DNA from 3 places in the Tardiphaga sp. 37S4 genome. Region 2 is predicted to be linked to each of the others. Evidence: predicted binding sites of a transcription regulator. Region 2 holds the regulator's gene; each other region holds the start of a gene.

Region 1 (5,704 bases), 540 kb from region 2:
CGCGTCTATGACGCCGTGATTCTCAAGACCCTCGGCGCAACGCGTGCGCGGCTTTTGGGTGCCTATGCCCTCGAATATCTGATGATCGGCCTGGCCACGGCGGTGTTTGGGGTCATCGCCGGCTCGGTGGCGGCGTGGCTGATCGTCACGCGCCTGATGACGCTGAGCTTTGTCTGGCAGGCTGGCAGCGCGGCTGGCGTCGTGCTGGCGGCGCTAATTGTCACAGTGGGTTTGGGCCTGGTGGGTACGTTGGTAGCCTTGAACCAGAAGCCTGCCACCGTGTTACGGAATTTGTGACCTGTTTTGACACGAAGCAGCCTTTGCACGGGCTGATTCGTGCAAAATGACTGAGAAATCGCCAAGCTTGCGTCAGGCTGAAAGTTTACCCAGTTGCCTGAATGCAAATCGGAGCGACATTCCGCCACGCGTGGAAGCTTGCAGCGAATGTGTTAGTTTACCACATACCCTATGGGTCAGGCATCGAGCGCAGATGACATCGATTTTTTATTAAATCGAGTTTAGTGTCAGGAAGCGCAGATATCTGGGATATAATTCGAACCGGCGACGCGAACCCTTTGCGATCAGCCGGACAACATCGAGGTTTCGACCATGTCGGATCTAGACCGTAACTATGCTTCCCCCTTCGGCCGGGCCGGCGCGCGCGATGCCGCTGCCGTAGACGCCGGACTGCGCTCCTACATGCTGCGCATCTACAACTACATGACGATCGGTCTGGCCATCACCGGCCTCGCTGCTCTCGGCGTGTACATGGCGGCTGTCACGACCGATCCGTCGGGCGCTGCTGCCCGGATCGGTAGCTCCTACCTGACGCCGTTCGGCTATGCGATGTTCGTGAGCCCGCTGAAGTGGGTGTTCATCCTGGCGCCTCTGGTCATGGTGTTCGCCATCTCGTTCGGCATCAACCGGCTGAAGCCGGCTACTGCGCAGTTACTGTTCTGGGCCTTCGCGGCTCTGATGGGCATCTCGCTGTCGTCGATCTTCCTGGTGTACACGCACACATCGATCGTGCGGGTGTTCTTCATTACCGCTGCCTCGTTCGGTGCGCTGAGCCTTTACGGCTACACCACCAAGCGTGACATGACGGGCATGGGCTCGTTCCTGCTGATGGGCCTGTTCGGCATCATCATCGCGAGCGTCGTGAACATCTTCGTCGCTTCGTCGATGCTGCAGTTCATCGTGTCGGTCGTCGGCGTGCTGATCTTCGCGGGCCTCACTGCCTACGATACCCAGCGGTTGAAGAACGACTACATCTACGGTTACGCCTCGCAGGGCGGCGATATCGCCGAGCGCGCGGCGATCACCGGTGCCCTGTCGCTCTACTTGAACTTCATAAACCTGTTCACGCTGCTGCTGCAGCTGCTCGGACAGCGCGAATAAGCTCAGAGCATAGAGAAGATCTTAGCCCCGACCGAAAGGCCGGGGCTTTTCTTTTGGGTGGAGCAAAAATAGTCTCAGCGCCATGTCCGATATTGAAATCAGGCCCGCCACGGCGGCAGATCTGCCCGCGATCACCGCGATCTATGCCGAGGCGGTGCAGTTCGGCACGGCCACGTTCGAACTGATCCCGCCAGATTTGGCCGAGATGACGCGACGTTTCGAGGGGATGGTGAGCGGGGGCTATCCGTATCTCGCGGCTGTGCTGGAAGGCCGGGTTGTCGGCTATGCCTATGCCAGCGCGCATCGCCCGCGACCGGCTTATCGCTTTACCGTCGAGAATTCGATTTATCTCGATCCGAAAGCTCAACGGCGAGGCGTTGGCGGCAAACTTCTCGCGCGGTTGATCGCCGAATGCGAGAGCCGCGGCTACCGCCAGATGGTCGCCGTGATCGGTGACAGCGCGAATGCTGGCTCCATCGCGGTTCATCGCAATGCCGGATTTCAGATGGTTGGGGTGCATGCCGATGTCGGGTTCAAGTTCGATCGCTGGCTTGATACCGTTTCGATGCAGCTCGCACTTGGCGACGGCGCCCGCACGCTGCCCTGACGCTCTGCGAATCGATTACACCACCGCCAGCTTGCGATCGATCACCAGGAGCACGCGGTCGAGTTCTTGGCCGCGGCGCAGAATCATGCCGCTGGCCGAAATCACGCTATACATGCCCTGCTTGCGCGCCAGTCGCGGATCTTTCTCGATGCGATAGAGCGGCACTTCCGACGAGCGGCGGAACACCGAGAACACCGCGCGGTCGCGCAGAAAGTCGATGGCGTAATCGCGCCACTCGCCGTCGGAGACCATACGGCCGTACAGATTGAGGATGCGGCTGAGCTCAAGGCGGTTGAAGCTGACGACGGGCGCGGCGGCGGCAGAGCCTGTCGCCGCGCGATTCTCGGTGGGCTCAGTATCTCCCGGAATCACATTCATGCAGCGCCTCCTGTCATATCGCCGACATGATCGCGCCGACCGCGGTCCTCTGCAAGGGCCGATCCGCAGGGTTGATGGTAGAAATTTCCCGTCACGGGAACGTCAGGTGAATCTTATTGCCGCCAAATTTTGGCCCATCGGGCGCCCTTCTGGATTGCGACAAGAAGATACTGCGTCGGGTCCGGTTCTTCCGGTCTCGGATTCCTCAGCCCCCAGCCCCCCGCGGTCGTTGGGATCGGACCCTGCGCAGGAAGTTAATCCCCACTGGGCCAACGCAAGTTGGTCCTTTTCTTTTTGGTGGATGCTTTTGCGAGACCATCAAGCGTCATTGCGATAGGCGAAGCGACGAAGCAATCCAGTCTTCGCCGAGGGCTCACAATGGTGCGGGCATGCCACGCGTAAGCGCAGCAGCTACCGAAGTTATCAATCTGAAGACTTACTGTAGCGACGTATAGGCCGCGCCGCGCATCGCGCCGGGCTTGTCGCGCGTGCCGTCTTGCACATAAACAACGGCGGCATCGACACCATCCCTGGAGATGTTCTCCAGCGGCAGCGTCCAGTTGGCGGCGTTGCCGGTCCAGTCACCGACCTTCAGCCAGTTCCGGACGACATTGTAATAGGTCAGTTGCTTGCCGCGATTCTCGCCGCGCCCGACCGTGATCGGCACTGCCTTCGACACGGAACAGATCCAGACTTCGCCATGCGCCGTATCCGGCGCATTGCTCGATGCGGCAACGGACACGTTGACGTGTTTCCCGGAAACCGACATCGACACCGGCACCGTCATCACGGTGCCTTTCTTGGTTTCGCTGATCGCGCCCTGGATACGATCGGCATCGCTGCCGATCACCTGAGTGGCGCCGTTGACGACGACTTGCGGCGTGTAGACGTCGCGATCGCCGCGCATCTGTGAATAGGCCTTCTGCCGCGCGCTGAAACGCGAGTCGGCCAGCGTGTCCTTCCAGCCGAGATAATCCCAGTAGTCGATCGGCATGCTCAATGCGATCACGGACGGGTCTTTGGCGAGGTCGCCGATGATCTTGTCTGCAGGCGGGCAGGACGAGCAACCTTGCGAGGTAAACAGCTCCACCACGGCCCTAGGCTGGGCCAGCGCGCTACCGCTTGCTGCAATGGCGGCGCACACGCTGAGCGCGCCGGTCCACTGCGATATGCCGCCAAAGGATTTCATGAGGTTTTTGCCACGCTCGAGGTGAGACACATAACAGACGGTGTCGCACATTGGTGTCGCTAACACGTTCATGCCCTCAAACGCCAGAAGGCGGCCCTTCATAGGCCGCCTTCTGTTCACTAGCCACTCACTTCGCGGTGAGGCACTACGTCACACCACGTATGGGCGTCAGGCTGCAAGCTGACGCAGCACGTAATGCAGGATGCCGCCATTGCGGTAATATTCGAGCTCGTCCAGCGTATCGATGCGGCAGAGCAGCGTCTCCTTGTGGAGTGAGCCATCGGCCGACACGATTTCCGCCACCATCTGCTGGCGCGGCTTGATGTCGCCCGTCAGACCGCGGATCGTGACCTTCTCGTCGCCCTTGAGGCCGAGCTTCTTCCACGATGAGCCGTTCTCGAAGGTTAGCGGCAGAATGCCCATGCCGACCAGATTGGATCGGTGAATACGTTCGAAGCTTTCGGTAATCACGGCGCGAACGCCGAGCAGACGGGTGCCCTTCGCAGCCCAGTCGCGCGACGAGCCGTTGCCGTATTCGGCGCCGCCGAACACGACCAGCGGCACCTGCTCGGCCTGGTACTTCATCGCGGCGTCGTAGATCGACATCGCTTCGCCATCGGGCCAGTGCTTGGTCATGCCGCCTTCCGGTACGTTGCCGTCAGCACCCTGCATCATGAAGTTCTTGATGCGGATATTGGCAAAGGTGCCGCGCATCATCACTTCGTGGTTGCCGCGGCGCGTGCCGTACTGGTTGAAGTCGGCCGGGCGCACCTGATGCTCCGACAGATACTTGCCGGCGGGCGAGGTGAGCTTGATCGAACCGGCCGGCGAGATGTGGTCGGTGGTGATCTTGTCGCCGAACAGAGCCAGGATGCGCGCATCGACGATGTCGGTGGTCGGCTCCGGCTCCTTCTTCATGCCTTCGAAGTAGGGCGGGTTCTGCACATAGGTCGAACCCATGTTCCACTTGTAGGTCTCGCTCTCGACCGTCTTGATCTTGCGCCAGTTGGCGTCGCCGTCGAACACGTTTGCGTACTTCTTCTTGAAGATCGTCGACGTCACGTACTTCTTGATGAAGGCGTTGATATCCTTCGTGGTCGGCCAGATGTCTTTCAGGAACACCGGCTTGCCATCTTTGCCTTCGCCGATCGGCTCGATCGCGAGATTCTTGGTCACCGTACCGGCAAGGGCGTGCGCGACGACCAGCGGCGGCGAGGCGAGATAGTTTGCCTGCACGTCCGGCGAGACGCGACCCTCGAAGTTACGGTTGCCCGAAAGAACCGCTGCGGCAACGATGCCGTTGTCGTTGATCGACTTCGAAATCTCCGGCGGCAGCGGGCCGGAATTGCCGATACAGGTGGTGCAACCGAAGCCGACGAGGTTGAAGCCGATCTTGTCGAGATCGAGCTGCAAGCCGGAATTGGCGAGATATTCAGCGACGACCTGCGAGCCCGGCGCCAGCGAGGTCTTCACCCACGGCTTGGTCTTGAGGCCCTTGGCCACGGCGTTACGTGCCAGCAGGCCGGCGGCGATCAGCACGCTCGGATTCGAGGTGTTGGTGCAGGAGGTGATGGCAGCGATCACCACATCGCCATGGCCGACATCGAAGTTCTTGCCCTCGACGGGGAAGCGCGCGTTGTGGTTATCCGGCTTCTTGTATTCGGTGGTTAGCGCGGCAGAGAAGCCTTCGGCGATGGCGGGCAGTGCGACGCGGCCTTCGGGACGCTTCGGGCCGGCCATCGAGGGTACGACGTCGCCGAGATCGAGCTTCAGCGTTTCGGTGAACACCGGATCGGGCGACTTGGCGGTGCGGTACAGGCCCTGCGCCTTGGCATAAGCGGCAACCAGTGCGACACGCGCCGATTTGCGGCCCGAAGTTTTCAGATAGTCGATGGTGGCGGCATCGACCGGGAAGAAGCCGCAGGTCGCGCCATATTCCGGCGCCATGTTTCCGATTGTCGCCTTGTCAGCGACCGACATGGCGTCGAGGCCGGGGCCGTAGAATTCCACGAACTTGCCGACGACGCCCTGCTTGCGCAGCATCTGGGTGACGGTGAGCACGAGGTCGGTGGCGGTGACGCCTTCCTTGAGTGCGCCCGACAGCTTGAAGCCGACCACGTCGGGCAGCAGCA
Region 2 (5,704 bases):
CCCTCTCCCGCCCTCGCTTTGCTCAGGCACCCTCTCCCGCAAGGGGAGAGGGGAAGAAAGAAAGCTCCGTGCTGTCTCACGCCACCGCGTTGAGGCACCAGGCCAGAATGCCCTTCTGCGCATGCAGACGGTTTTCGGCCTCGTCGAACACCACCGACTGCGGACCGTCGATGACCTCGTCGGTGACCTCCTCGCCGCGATGCGCCGGCAGGCAGTGCATGAAGAGTGCGTCCGGCTTGGCCAGTGACATCAGGCGCGCATTGACCTGATAGGGTTTGAGCAGGTTGTGGCGGGTCTCGCCGTCCTTGTCGCCCATCGACACCCAGGTGTCGGTGACGACGCAATCGACGCCCTTCACCATCGCATCGGGATCGTCGCTGAAGGTGATCGGCGCGTTTGCCGCCTTGACCCAGTCCTTGAACGGCTTCTTCGGCGACAGCTGCGGCGGCGTCGCGATATTCAGTTTGAACTGGAAGCGTTCGGCCGCATGCGCCCAGGACATCAGCACATTGTTGTCGTCGCCGGTCCAGGCCACGGTGCGGCCCTTGATCGGGCCGCGATGTTCCTCATAGGTCATCACGTCCGCCATCACCTGGCAGGGATGCGAGAAGCGCGTCAGGCCGTTGATGACCGGCACGGTCGCATTTTCCGCGAGCTCCATCAGCGAGTCATGATTGAGGATGCGGATCATGATGATGTCGACGAAGCGCGACAGCACGCGCGCGGTGTCGGCAATGGTCTCGCCGCGACCGAGCTGCATTTCGGCGCCGGTGAGCATTACGACTTCGCCGCCGAGCTGGCGCATGCCGACCTCGAACGACACGCGGGTGCGCGTCGAGGGCTTCTCGAAGATCATCGCCAGCGTCTTGTTCTTGAGCGGACGATCGGGCTCGGCATTCGAGCCATCCCGCCCTTTCAGCTTCGCCTTCATGGCGGCAGCCGCGTTCATGATATTGCGCAACTCGCTGGCCGGCACGGCCGTGAGATCGAGGAAGTGCCGCGGTGACGTGCTCATCACGCGGCTCCCTGCGTCTTTGCAGATGCCTTGGCGGATGAGCCGAGGGCCACGCAGGCCTGTTCCAGCCGCTGCACGGCCTGCTCGATCTCGGCCTCGCTGACGATCAGCGGCGGCAGGAAGCGCACGACATTGTCGCCGGCGCCAACCGTCAGCAGCTTCGCGTCACGCAATGCGGCCACGAGATCGCCGGCCGGCACGACAGCCTTGAGGCCGATCAGCAGACCTTCGCCGCGCACTTCGCTGAGCACATCAGGATGGCCGTCGACCACGCCCGCGAGTTTCTGTTTCAGCAACAGCGACATCTTCTTCACATGGTCGAAGAAGCCTGGCTTCAGCATGATATCGAGCACGGAATTCGCGGCGGCGACCGCCAGCGGATTGCCGCCGAAGGTCGAACCATGGGAGCCGGGCGCCATGCCTTCGGCCGCTTCCGCCGTAACGAGGCACGCACCGATGGGGAAACCGCCGCCGAGCGCCTTGGCCAGCGACATGACATCCGGCGTCACGCCGATGCGCTGATAGGCGAACAACTCGCCGGTGCGGCCCATGCCGGTCTGCACTTCGTCGAAGATCAGCAGGATGCCGTTCTTGTCGCAGAGTTCGCGCAGCGCGCCAAAGAACGCGTTGCTCGGCGCACGCACGCCACCCTCACCCTGCAGCGGCTCGATGAGAATGCCGGCGGTGTTCGGACCGATCGCCTTCTTCACGGCTTCGATATCGCCGAGCGGCAACTGATCGAAGCCGTCGAGCGGCGTGCCGTAGCCTTCGAGATATTTGGCAGCGCCGGTCGCCGCCAGCGTGCCGAGAGTGCGGCCATGGAATGCGCCTTCAAAGGTGATGATGCGCGTGCGCTCGGGGTGGCCCTTGGAGAAATGATAGTGGCGGGTCACCTTGATCGCGCATTCCATCGCTTCCGCACCCGAATTGGCGAAGAACACGAAGTCGGCAAAGCTTTGTTCGCACAACCGCGCGGCGAGGCGCTCGCCGTCCGGGCTCTTGAACAGGTTCGACATGTGCCAGAGCTTGGTGGCCTGCTCCTGCAATGCGGCGACCATATGTGGGTGCGCATGGCCCAGCGCGTTCACGGCAACGCCGCTGGTGAAGTCGAGATAGCGCTCGCCATCGGTTCCAATCAGCCACGCGCCTTCACCGCGCTCGAAAGCGACATCCGCACGCGCGAAAACAGGCAGCAAGTGAGCCTGAGAGAGGGGCGAAGACGTTGCGTTGCTGGTCATAACCGATCCGATCGAAAAGACTGCGGCCGCGTCGATGACAACTGTGCGAAATCGAACAACGGACCCTAGAAACGAAACGTGCCGCCCTTCTCGGGCGGCACGTGGGCATTATTCTATGTGTGCTGTGAAGACTGTCAACCGCGCACTGCGGCTTTCGAGTCACACGGAGTCGCAGAAAAAGCCGATTTTGCAGCTTTATTTGCAGAAGCATGTGGACGCGGCATGCCCGACTCTTGCGCGCGAGTCACGGCATATTGTAGCTTTTGCCTCGTCGGATACGACATCTCGTGCGGCGGTAGATCCTTTTGACACATCCAGTGCGGCGTAACAGCCGGACGCGAAATTCGCGCCCGGTGAGCGCTAAAGGATTCTGACCGCAGGGATTTTTGAAGTCTCAACTCGCAGCGCTGCCCGGTCAGGCCGGCGCTCACGAAGGGAAAACGGCGATGACGGTAATGACATGGACCGACGATCGCGTCGAACAGTTGAAGAAACTCTGGGAAGGCGGCCTTTCCGCCAGCCAGATCGCTGCGGAACTCGGTAACGTGACCCGCAACGCCGTGATCGGCAAGGTTCACCGCCTTGGCCTGTCCGGCCGTGCCAAGAGCCCCTCCTCGGCAGCTCCGCGGCAGCGCAAGGCGCGCCCGGCGCAGCAGATGGTACGTGTCGCCCGCCCGATGGCACGCGGCAATACCGCGCTGGCCCATAATTACGAGATCGAGGCCGAGCCCGATCCGATCGCCTATGACAACATTGTGCCGATCAGCCAGCGCCTGTCGCTGGTCGAACTCAACGAAGCCACCTGCCATTGGCCGATCGGCGATCCGTCGAGCGCGGACTTCTATTTCTGCGGCGGCAAGGCCCTGGCCGGCGCCCCCTATTGCGCACATCACTCGCGCATCGCCTATCAGCCGGCAAGCGACCGCCGCCGCGCGGTGCCGAAGCCGACGCGCTGAGCTGGAAGATATCCAAGCCAAAGAAAATGCCCGGTGATGAGCCGGGCATTTTTTTGTTTGGGGCTTCTAACCTCTCCCCGCTTGCGGGGAGAAGGAAGATACCTACTCCGCCGCCTTGTCGAAGCGGTCATCCAGCGCGTAGCCGGCGCCGCGCACGGTGCGGATCGGATCGGGCTCACCGGCGGGGTTGAGCAGCTTGCGCAGGCGGCCGATATGCACGTCGACGGTGCGCTCGTCGATATAGATGTCGCGGCCCCAGACGCTGTCGAGCAACTGCTCGCGGCTGAACACGCGGCCCGGATGTTCCAGGAAGAACTCCAGCAGGCGATATTCGGTCGGACCGAGATCGATCGGACGGCTTGAGCGCACGACGCGGCGCTTGTCGCGGTCGAGTTCGATGTCGCCAAACGCCAGGACGGTGGCGAGACGCTCGGGAGCTGCACGACGGAGCAGGCCCTTCACGCGGGCCAGGAGCTCCGGCACGGAGAACGGCTTGACGATGTAATCGTCGGCACCGGTGGCGAGACCGCGAACGCGCTCGCTCTCTTCGCCGCGCGCCGTCAGCATGATGATCGGCAATGCCTTGGTTTCGGGCCGTGCGCGCAGGCGGCGGCACAGTTCGATGCCGGACAGGCCCGGCAGCATCCAGTCGAGCACCACGAGATCCGGCACCCGCTCCTTCAAGCGGGTATCGGCATCGTCGCCGCGAGCGACGGTTTCAACATCATAGCCTTCGGCGTCGAGGTTGTAGCGAAGAAGCGTCGTGAGGGCTTCCTCGTCCTCCACCACCAGAATGCGTGCATTCACAGCCATATGGTCAATATCCTCAGTGACGTCCGAAAAGCCTTTAGATCATGATCCTTGCGGAAGACTGGCTTCCACTTCCCGGATCATGCTTCAGACCGTCGGCGTATTCGCGAATGTGGTCATGTCGCCCTTCGGGCGCTTGTCGAGGATTTGCTGGCCCTCGATCATGTAGAACACGGTTTCCGCAATATTGGTGGCATGGTCACCGATCCGCTCGATGTTCTTGGCGCAGAACATCAGGTGGATACAGAACGAAATGTTACGCGGGTCTTCCATCATATAGGTCAGGAGTTCGCGGAACAGCGAGGTGCAGATCGCGTCGATTTCCTCGTCGCCCTTCCACACCGTCATCGCAGCGGGCAGATCGTGTGCGGCATAGGCGTCGAGCACGGCCTTGACCTGGGTGGTCACGAGGTCGGTCATGTGCTCGAGGCCGCGGATCAGCTTCAGCGGATGGAAGTCGCTGTCGAGTGCATTGACGCGCTTACCGATATTCTTGGAGAGATCGCCGATGCGTTCCAGATCGGTGGCGACGCGCAGCGCGCCGACAATCTCGCGCAAATCGACAGCCATCGGCTGGCGTTTGGCGATGGTCAGCACGGCGCGCTCTTCGATTGTGCGCTGCAACTGGTCGATCTCGGAGTCAGTGGCGACGACGCGCGCACCGAGCGCGACGTCCCGGCGGATCAGCGCATCGACGGATTCGACGATCTGCCGTTCCGCGAGGCCACCCATCTCGGCGACGAGACGGGTCAGCTCCTGCAGATCGTCGTCGAAAGCCTTGGTGGTGTGTTCAAAAGCCATCTCAAATTCCTCCCGCGAATATGTCGCGTCAGCCGAAGCGGCCGGTGATGTAATCCTGGGTGCGGCGATCGGTCGGCGACGTGAAGATCTTGTTGGTCTGATCGAACTCGATCAACTCGCCGAGATACATGAAGGCCGTGCTGTCGGAGACGCGGGCAGCCTGCTGCATGTTATGGGTCACGATCGCGATCGTGTACTGATCCTTCAACTCGTCGATCAGCTCCTCGATCTTCGCGGTCGAGATCGGATCCAGCGCCGAGCACGGCTCGTCGAACAGGATCACCTCCGGCCGCACCGCGATGGTGCGCGCAATGCACAGGCGCTGCTGCTGACCACCCGACAGGCTGAGGCCCGACGCGTTGAGCTTGTCCTTGACTTCGTTCCAGAGTGCACCGCCGCGCAGCGCCCTCTCGACGCGAATGTCCATCTCCGACTTGGAGATCTTTTCGTAGAGGCGGATACCGAAGGCGATGTTTTCGTAAATCGTCATCGGGAACGGGGTCGGCTTCTGGAACACCATGCCGACGCGGGCGCGCAGCAGGTTGAGATCCAGCTTCGGATCCAGAATGTTCTGGTTGTCGAGCATGAGCTGACCTTCGGCGCGCTGGCCGGGATACAGATCATACATGCGGTTGAAGATGCGCAGCAGCGTGGACTTGCCGCAGCCCGACGGGCCGATGAATGCGGTTACGCGGTTCGCCATCAGCGTCAGGTTGATCTTCTTCAGGGCGTGGTGTTCGCCATAGTAGAAGTTCAGGTCGCGCACGGTGACCTTGGGACGGGTCTCGCCCTGCAGGGCCGACGGCGGCGGCATCGAGACGGAAGGAACGCCAGACGACACAGAAAGCTCACTCATTTTGCTGTCCTCTCGGCGCCGAGAATGC
Region 3 (5,704 bases), 210 kb from region 2:
AGGTCCTTGATGGGCGTATAGACCGCTCCGGCGCGCCAGCTGGTCGCTGAGAAGGATTTCTCGAAACTGTTACCGGGGGTGACGTAGTCGGTGCGATTGATAGTCGGCTCGTCCTGCCGGATCCCAGCGATCAGAGAGAGTTGTTCCGTGATCGACAGACGGTTCTCGGCGAATAGGCCGTACTGGTTGGTCGTGGTGCTGAAGCCCGGAACCGTTTGGGTCGTTGTCGCAGCGAAGGAGCCAGGGAAGAAATCGGTGAGCGACACCGACGACGTGCCGCCATAGGGCGAGTTGTTGGTGTGTTTGAAGTCGATCTGGTTGACGTCGAAGCCGGCGACAAATTCGTTAACCATGCCAAAGATATGGCCGCGGAACGTCGCGTCGAAGCGGTCGCCGATCTGCTGCTGGTCGTGGAAGATCTCGATATAGTCGCTGCGATTGATGCGGCCCGTTGCGGCGCTGAAGTTGTAGGTCTCGACGTCTTTCCAGTGCCGCTGGCTGTTCAGGTAGTACAGGGTGTTGCGCAGCGTAATGCTGTCTGTCACCTGCCACTCGGTCTTCACCTGGTTCCAGCTGTCCTGATAGCGGATGCTGCTGTCGCCGACATTGTAATTCCTGAAGCGCAGGGACTCATCGAGCTTGCCGTTGATCAGCGGTGTGCCGAAATAGCGCGACGGGCTGCGATCGCCGTAATCCGTAGAGATCGTCCAGGTGATGTCTTCGGTCTGCTTGATCTGGACGGCGGCATGCACTTCGACATTGGAGGTGTTGTCACGATCGACCCAGCCGTCCGACATGTTGCCGGTCGCGGTGATGCGATAGGCGACATCCTTGTTGATCGGTCCACCGCTATCCACTGCAATGCGCCGGGTCATGTTGCTGTCGAGCGAGATTTCGGCCTGATTGCGCGGCACCCAAAGCGGCAGTTTCGAGATGACGTTGATGGCGCCGCCGACGGCACCTTCGCCATACATCACCGATGCCGGGCCGCGTAGCACCTCAACGCGCTCAGCTGACCAGGTATCATAGGGGAAGGTCAGTGTGCCCGAGCCGACATAGAGCCGTGTGCCGTCATACAGAGTCATCACGGTGCCGTTGCCGGTGAAGCCGCGGGTGTTGAAGGCGATGCTGCCATTGCCCGGCGCCGGGCTTGCGGTGAAGCCGGTGGCGTTCTGTGTCACGGCGTCAATCAGGTTCTGCTGGCCGCGTTCGGCCATGGTTTCCGCCGAGATCACTTCGACGCTGGCCGGCGTCTGCAGGCGCGTGAGGCCGAGGCGGCTGCCGGTGGATGTAGTGCCTGTGAGGTTGAGCGTCGGCGCTGCGAAGACAGCGCCTGTCGGCGTGGCAACCGGCGCGCCGGTATTGGCAGCGACATTGCGCTGTTGCCGCGAGCGCGTAGCGCGCGATGCATTGCCGTTCGTGGCGCGGCGTGCGCGCTGAGGCGTCGCTGACGGCTGAACGACAACAGGATCGAGCGTCTGGCTCGACTGTGAGGTTTGCGACCAGCTTTCGCTCGGACACAACAAGCAGGAGAGAGCAACAGAATAAAGAAAGGGAGTATGTCGCTTCAATGCGACGGGAGAAACGGAGGTCATGAACAGGACTCGCGGTTACGTGGCACGTCACCGCAAACCAAGTCGCCCCGCCCAAACAGGCAGTGTGACTTCCACCAGGACACCCCGCCCAATGTGCTCGCGTGTGACCACGACTGGCGGCAGGTCTCCTGGCTCGCGGGTCAATGCCTGTCGCCGCCTTCCCAGGTGAACACCCAGTGGCTCTTGGCGCAGGCTCGCCGCTTACAGTTGCGGGGGCAGCCGCGGAATCGGGGGATCCCCCTCACCGCATTCCCTTTTGATCCCCGAAGGGAACCGTCGCGTTCACGTTAAGGTGAAATTTCCAAATGTGTCAATCAAGCTGCCAGCCATTCGCAACTTGCTTTGGCGGGTGTTGATATTGCGCATCACCTGTCATCGCAGCGTCAAGTGTTCTGCCTAGCACCACGGGTGCCAGAGCCAGGATCAGGAGTTCGCCATGGCGCTACGTATCTCCCGCCGTCGTTTTCTCGCGCACTCAGCCGCAGCAGGCGCGAGCTTCCTTGCGATGCCCTATCTCAGCCGCGCCGCCGATCGCCCGATGGTGTCGCATGGCATTCAGTCCGGCGATGTCGGGATCAATAGCGGTATGATCTGGTCGCGCGCCGATCGACCGGCGCAGATGATGGTGGAAGTCGCCACTACCGAATCCTTCAGCAATGCGCGCATGTTGCCGGCTATCACGGCGCTGCCCGAGAGCGATTTCACGGCGAAGCTGCTGCTCGATAATCTGCCGGCCGGGCAGGATATCTTCTACCGCGTCAAATTCCGCGATCTCTCGCATACCGAGATCGTCGGCGAGCCGGTGATCGGTCGCTTCCGCACCGCGCCGGCGGATCGCCGCGATGTGTCCTTTGTTTGGGGCGGCGATGTCGCCGGACAGGGCTGGGGAATCAATGCCGAGGATGGCGGCATGGTCACCTATGCCACCATGCGCAACCACAACCCGGATTTCCTGATCCATTCCGGCGATACGATCTACGCCGATGGTCCGATCCTGCCTGAAACGAAACTGCCTGACGGCACGATCTGGAAGAACACCATCACGGTGCCGGAGAAGGCGAAGGTCGCCGAAACGCTCGATGAATTCCGCGCCGCGCACAAATACAATCTGCTCGACGACAATGTTCGCGCCTTCAATGCGCAGGTGCCGATCTTCGGCCAGTGGGACGATCATGAAGTCACCAACAACTGGTCGCTCTCGAAGCAGTTGCCGTCGTCTTACAAGGAGCGCGACATCACGCTGCTGGCTGCGCGCGGCGCCCGTGCCTTTCACGAGATGTATCCGATCTCGGTCAATCCGGCCGAACCCGGCCGCGTCTATCGCACGCTCAATTACGGCCCGCATCTCGATGTCTTCATGCTGGACGAGCGCAGCTATCGCGGGCCCAACGGCCCGAACCTGCAGGAGAGCTATGGTCCCGATGCGTATTTCATCGGTCCGGAGCAGATGGCCTGGCTGAAGCGCGCATTGATGGCCTCGAAGGCGACCTGGAAGGTCATCGCCTCGGATATGCCGATCGGCCTCGTCGTCTATGACAACGCCGCCGACAAAACCGGGTCTGAGGCCATCGCGCAGGGCGACGGACCAGTGCGGGGCCGCGAGCTGGAAATCGCCGATATCCTGCGCTTCATCAAATCGGCCGGTATCCGCAACACGGTCTGGCTGACCGCCGACGTGCATTACACGGCGGCGCATTACTACAATCCGGAAAAGGCGCAGTTTCAGGATTTCGAGCCGTTCTGGGAGTTCGTTTCGGGCCCGTTTCACGCCGGAACCTTCGGCCCGGCGGCGCTCGACAATACCTTCGGTCCCGAGGTCCGTTTCGTGAAGGCGCCGGGGCCCGATAAGCAGAATTTGCCCCCGTCGGCCGGCATGCAGTTCTTCGGTCACGTCAAAATCGACGGCCAAAGCGGCCAAATGACCGTTACCTTGCGGGATCGGGCCGATATGGCCCTTTGGGCCACGGTTCTGGACCCGAAATTGGGCTAACCATTTGGCAGATTCGCATTGTTTTTCGGCGATTTCCCCCTATATTGCGCCGCAACGCGTCCGAGTACCCGGCCCCTTCTGGCCGGGTTTGCTTTTGGAGGGATTGCCCCAGCGCGTTTTCAGACGAGGCAGTTATCGAACGCGCTCGAGCGCAAGGCATAAGCCTTTTGTTGTCGAGCATGTCTTGTTGAACCCGCTCAAGGGCACCCAGACCGTAACCAGAAGAAGACCTATGAACCTTCGCAACATTGCTATCATCGCCCACGTTGACCACGGCAAAACCACTCTCGTGGACAAGCTGCTGCAGCAGTCGGGCACGTATCGCGACAATCAGCGCGTCCAGGAACGCGCGATGGATTCGAACGACATCGAAAAAGAGCGCGGCATCACCATTCTCGCCAAGTGCACCTCGGTGCTGTGGGATGAAGTCCAGATCAACATCGTCGACACCCCGGGCCACGCTGACTTCGGCGGCGAAGTCGAACGCATCCTGTCGATGGTCGATGGCGTGATCGTGCTCGTCGACGCCGCTGAAGGCCCGATGCCGCAGACCAAGTTCGTGGTCGGCAAGGCGCTGAAGCTCGGCCTCAAGCCGATCGTCGCGATCAACAAGGTCGACCGTCAGGACGCCCGCATCACCGAAGTCGTCAACGAAGTGTTCGACCTGTTCGCAGCGCTCGACGCCACCGACGACCAGCTCGATTTCCCGATTCTGTACGGATCGGGCCGCAACGGCTGGATGGCCGACAGCCCGGACGCGTCGCATGATGTCGGCATGAAGCCGCTGTTCGATCTCGTCATCAAGCATGTCGCGCCGCCGGTGGTCGAAGAAGGTGCGTTCCGCATGCTCGGCACCATCCTCGAAGCCAACCCCTATCTCGGCCGTATCATCACCGGCCGCATCTCGGCGGGCTCGGTGAAGCCGAACCAGGCCGTCAAGGTGCTGTCGCGTGACGGCAAGGTCGTCGAAACCGGCCGTATCACCAAGATCCTGGCCTTCCGCGGTCTCGAGCGCCAGCCGGTGGAACTCGCCGAAGCTGGCGACATCGTTGCCATCGCCGGCCTGCCGAAGGGCACTGTCGCCGATACCTTCTGCGATCCGTCGGTTGAAATTCCGATCCAGGCGCAGCCGATCGATCCGCCGACCGTGTCGATGTCCTTCATCGTCAACAACTCGCCGCTCGCCGGCACCGAAGGCGACAAGGTCACCAGCCGCCTGATCCGCGACCGCCTGTTGCGCGAAGCCGAAGGCAATGTCGCGCTCAAGGTTGTCGAATCTGCCGATCGCGACGCGATGGAAGTGTCGGGCCGCGGCGAATTGCAGCTCGCGATCCTGATCGAGAACATGCGCCGCGAAGGCTTCGAACTGTCGGTGTCGCGTCCACGCGTGGTTCTCACCAAGGACGAAAACGGCAACACGCTGGAGCCAGTCGAGGAAGTCGTCATCGACGTCGATGAGGAATTCTCCGGCGTGGTCGTTCAGAAGATGAGCGAACGCAAGGCCGAGATGATCGAGATGCGTCCTTCGGGCGGCAACCGCCTGCGTCTGGTGTTCTACGCGCCGACCCGCGGCCTGATCGGCTATCAGGGCGAACTCATGACCGATACCAAGGGTACCGCGATCATGAACCGTCTGTTCCACGACTACCTGCCCTATAAGGGCGAGATCGCCGGCCGCCGTAACGGCGTGTTGATCTCCAACGACCAGGGCGAAGCGGTGGCCTACGCCATGTTCAAGCTGGAAGATCGCGGCCCGATGATGATCGAGCCGGGCTGGAAGGTCTACAAGGGCATGATCATCGGCGAGCACACCCGCGAGAACGATCTCGAACTCAACGTTCTCAAGGGCAAGCAGCTCTCCAACATCCGCACCACCTCGAAGGATGAAGCGGTGCGTTTGACGCCGCCGATCCGCATGACCCTCGAAAAGGCGCTGGCCTATATCGAGAGCGACGAGCTGGTCGAGATCACCCCGAAGTCAATCCGCCTGCGCAAGAAGCATCTCGATGCCAACGACCGCAAGCGCGCCGAAAAGACCAAGGAAGTGATCGCGTAAGCGAGAGCATTCTTTGACTGGTTACGAAATGCCCGGCGAAAGCCGGGCATTTTTGTTTGGTGC

The links. Region 2 encodes PhoB, which activates phosphate uptake and scavenging genes when phosphate is short. Its sites were predicted from a motif close to TGTCATNNANCTGTCAT; they were not measured.
Region 1: the regulator PhoB is predicted to act here: its motif matches at 2,395-2,411, upstream of LPB73_RS26275 (DUF2794 domain-containing protein).
Region 3: the regulator PhoB is predicted to act here: its motif matches at 1,966-1,982, upstream of LPB73_RS24635 (alkaline phosphatase D family protein).

Annotation. Positions count from the first base shown of each region.
Region 1 covers NZ_CP088008.1:5,532,705-5,538,408, forward strand. Annotated here, with positions in the region: gene LPB73_RS26260 (ABC transporter permease) at 1-297, shown strand, start outside; gene LPB73_RS26265 (Bax inhibitor-1/YccA family protein) at 610-1,398, shown strand; gene LPB73_RS26270 (GNAT family N-acetyltransferase) at 1,481-2,005, shown strand; gene LPB73_RS26275 (DUF2794 domain-containing protein) at 2,021-2,383, opposite strand; gene LPB73_RS26280 (DUF1223 domain-containing protein) at 2,820-3,572, opposite strand; gene acnA (aconitate hydratase AcnA) at 3,741-5,704, opposite strand, start outside.
Region 2 covers NZ_CP088008.1:4,989,752-4,995,455, forward strand. Annotated here, with positions in the region: gene argF (ornithine carbamoyltransferase) at 77-1,015, opposite strand; gene LPB73_RS23705 (aspartate aminotransferase family protein) at 1,015-2,253, opposite strand; gene LPB73_RS23710 (GcrA family cell cycle regulator) at 2,700-3,209, shown strand; gene phoB (phosphate regulon transcriptional regulator PhoB) at 3,312-4,016, opposite strand; gene phoU (phosphate signaling complex protein PhoU) at 4,107-4,820, opposite strand; gene pstB (phosphate ABC transporter ATP-binding protein PstB) at 4,849-5,676, opposite strand; gene pstA (phosphate ABC transporter permease PstA) at 5,673-5,704, opposite strand, start outside.
Region 3 covers NZ_CP088008.1:5,199,869-5,205,572, reverse strand. Annotated here, with positions in the region: gene LPB73_RS24640 (TonB-dependent receptor) at 1-1,595, opposite strand, end outside; cobalamin riboswitch at 1,697-1,886, opposite strand; gene LPB73_RS24635 (alkaline phosphatase D family protein) at 2,032-3,585, shown strand; gene typA (translational GTPase TypA) at 3,818-5,641, shown strand.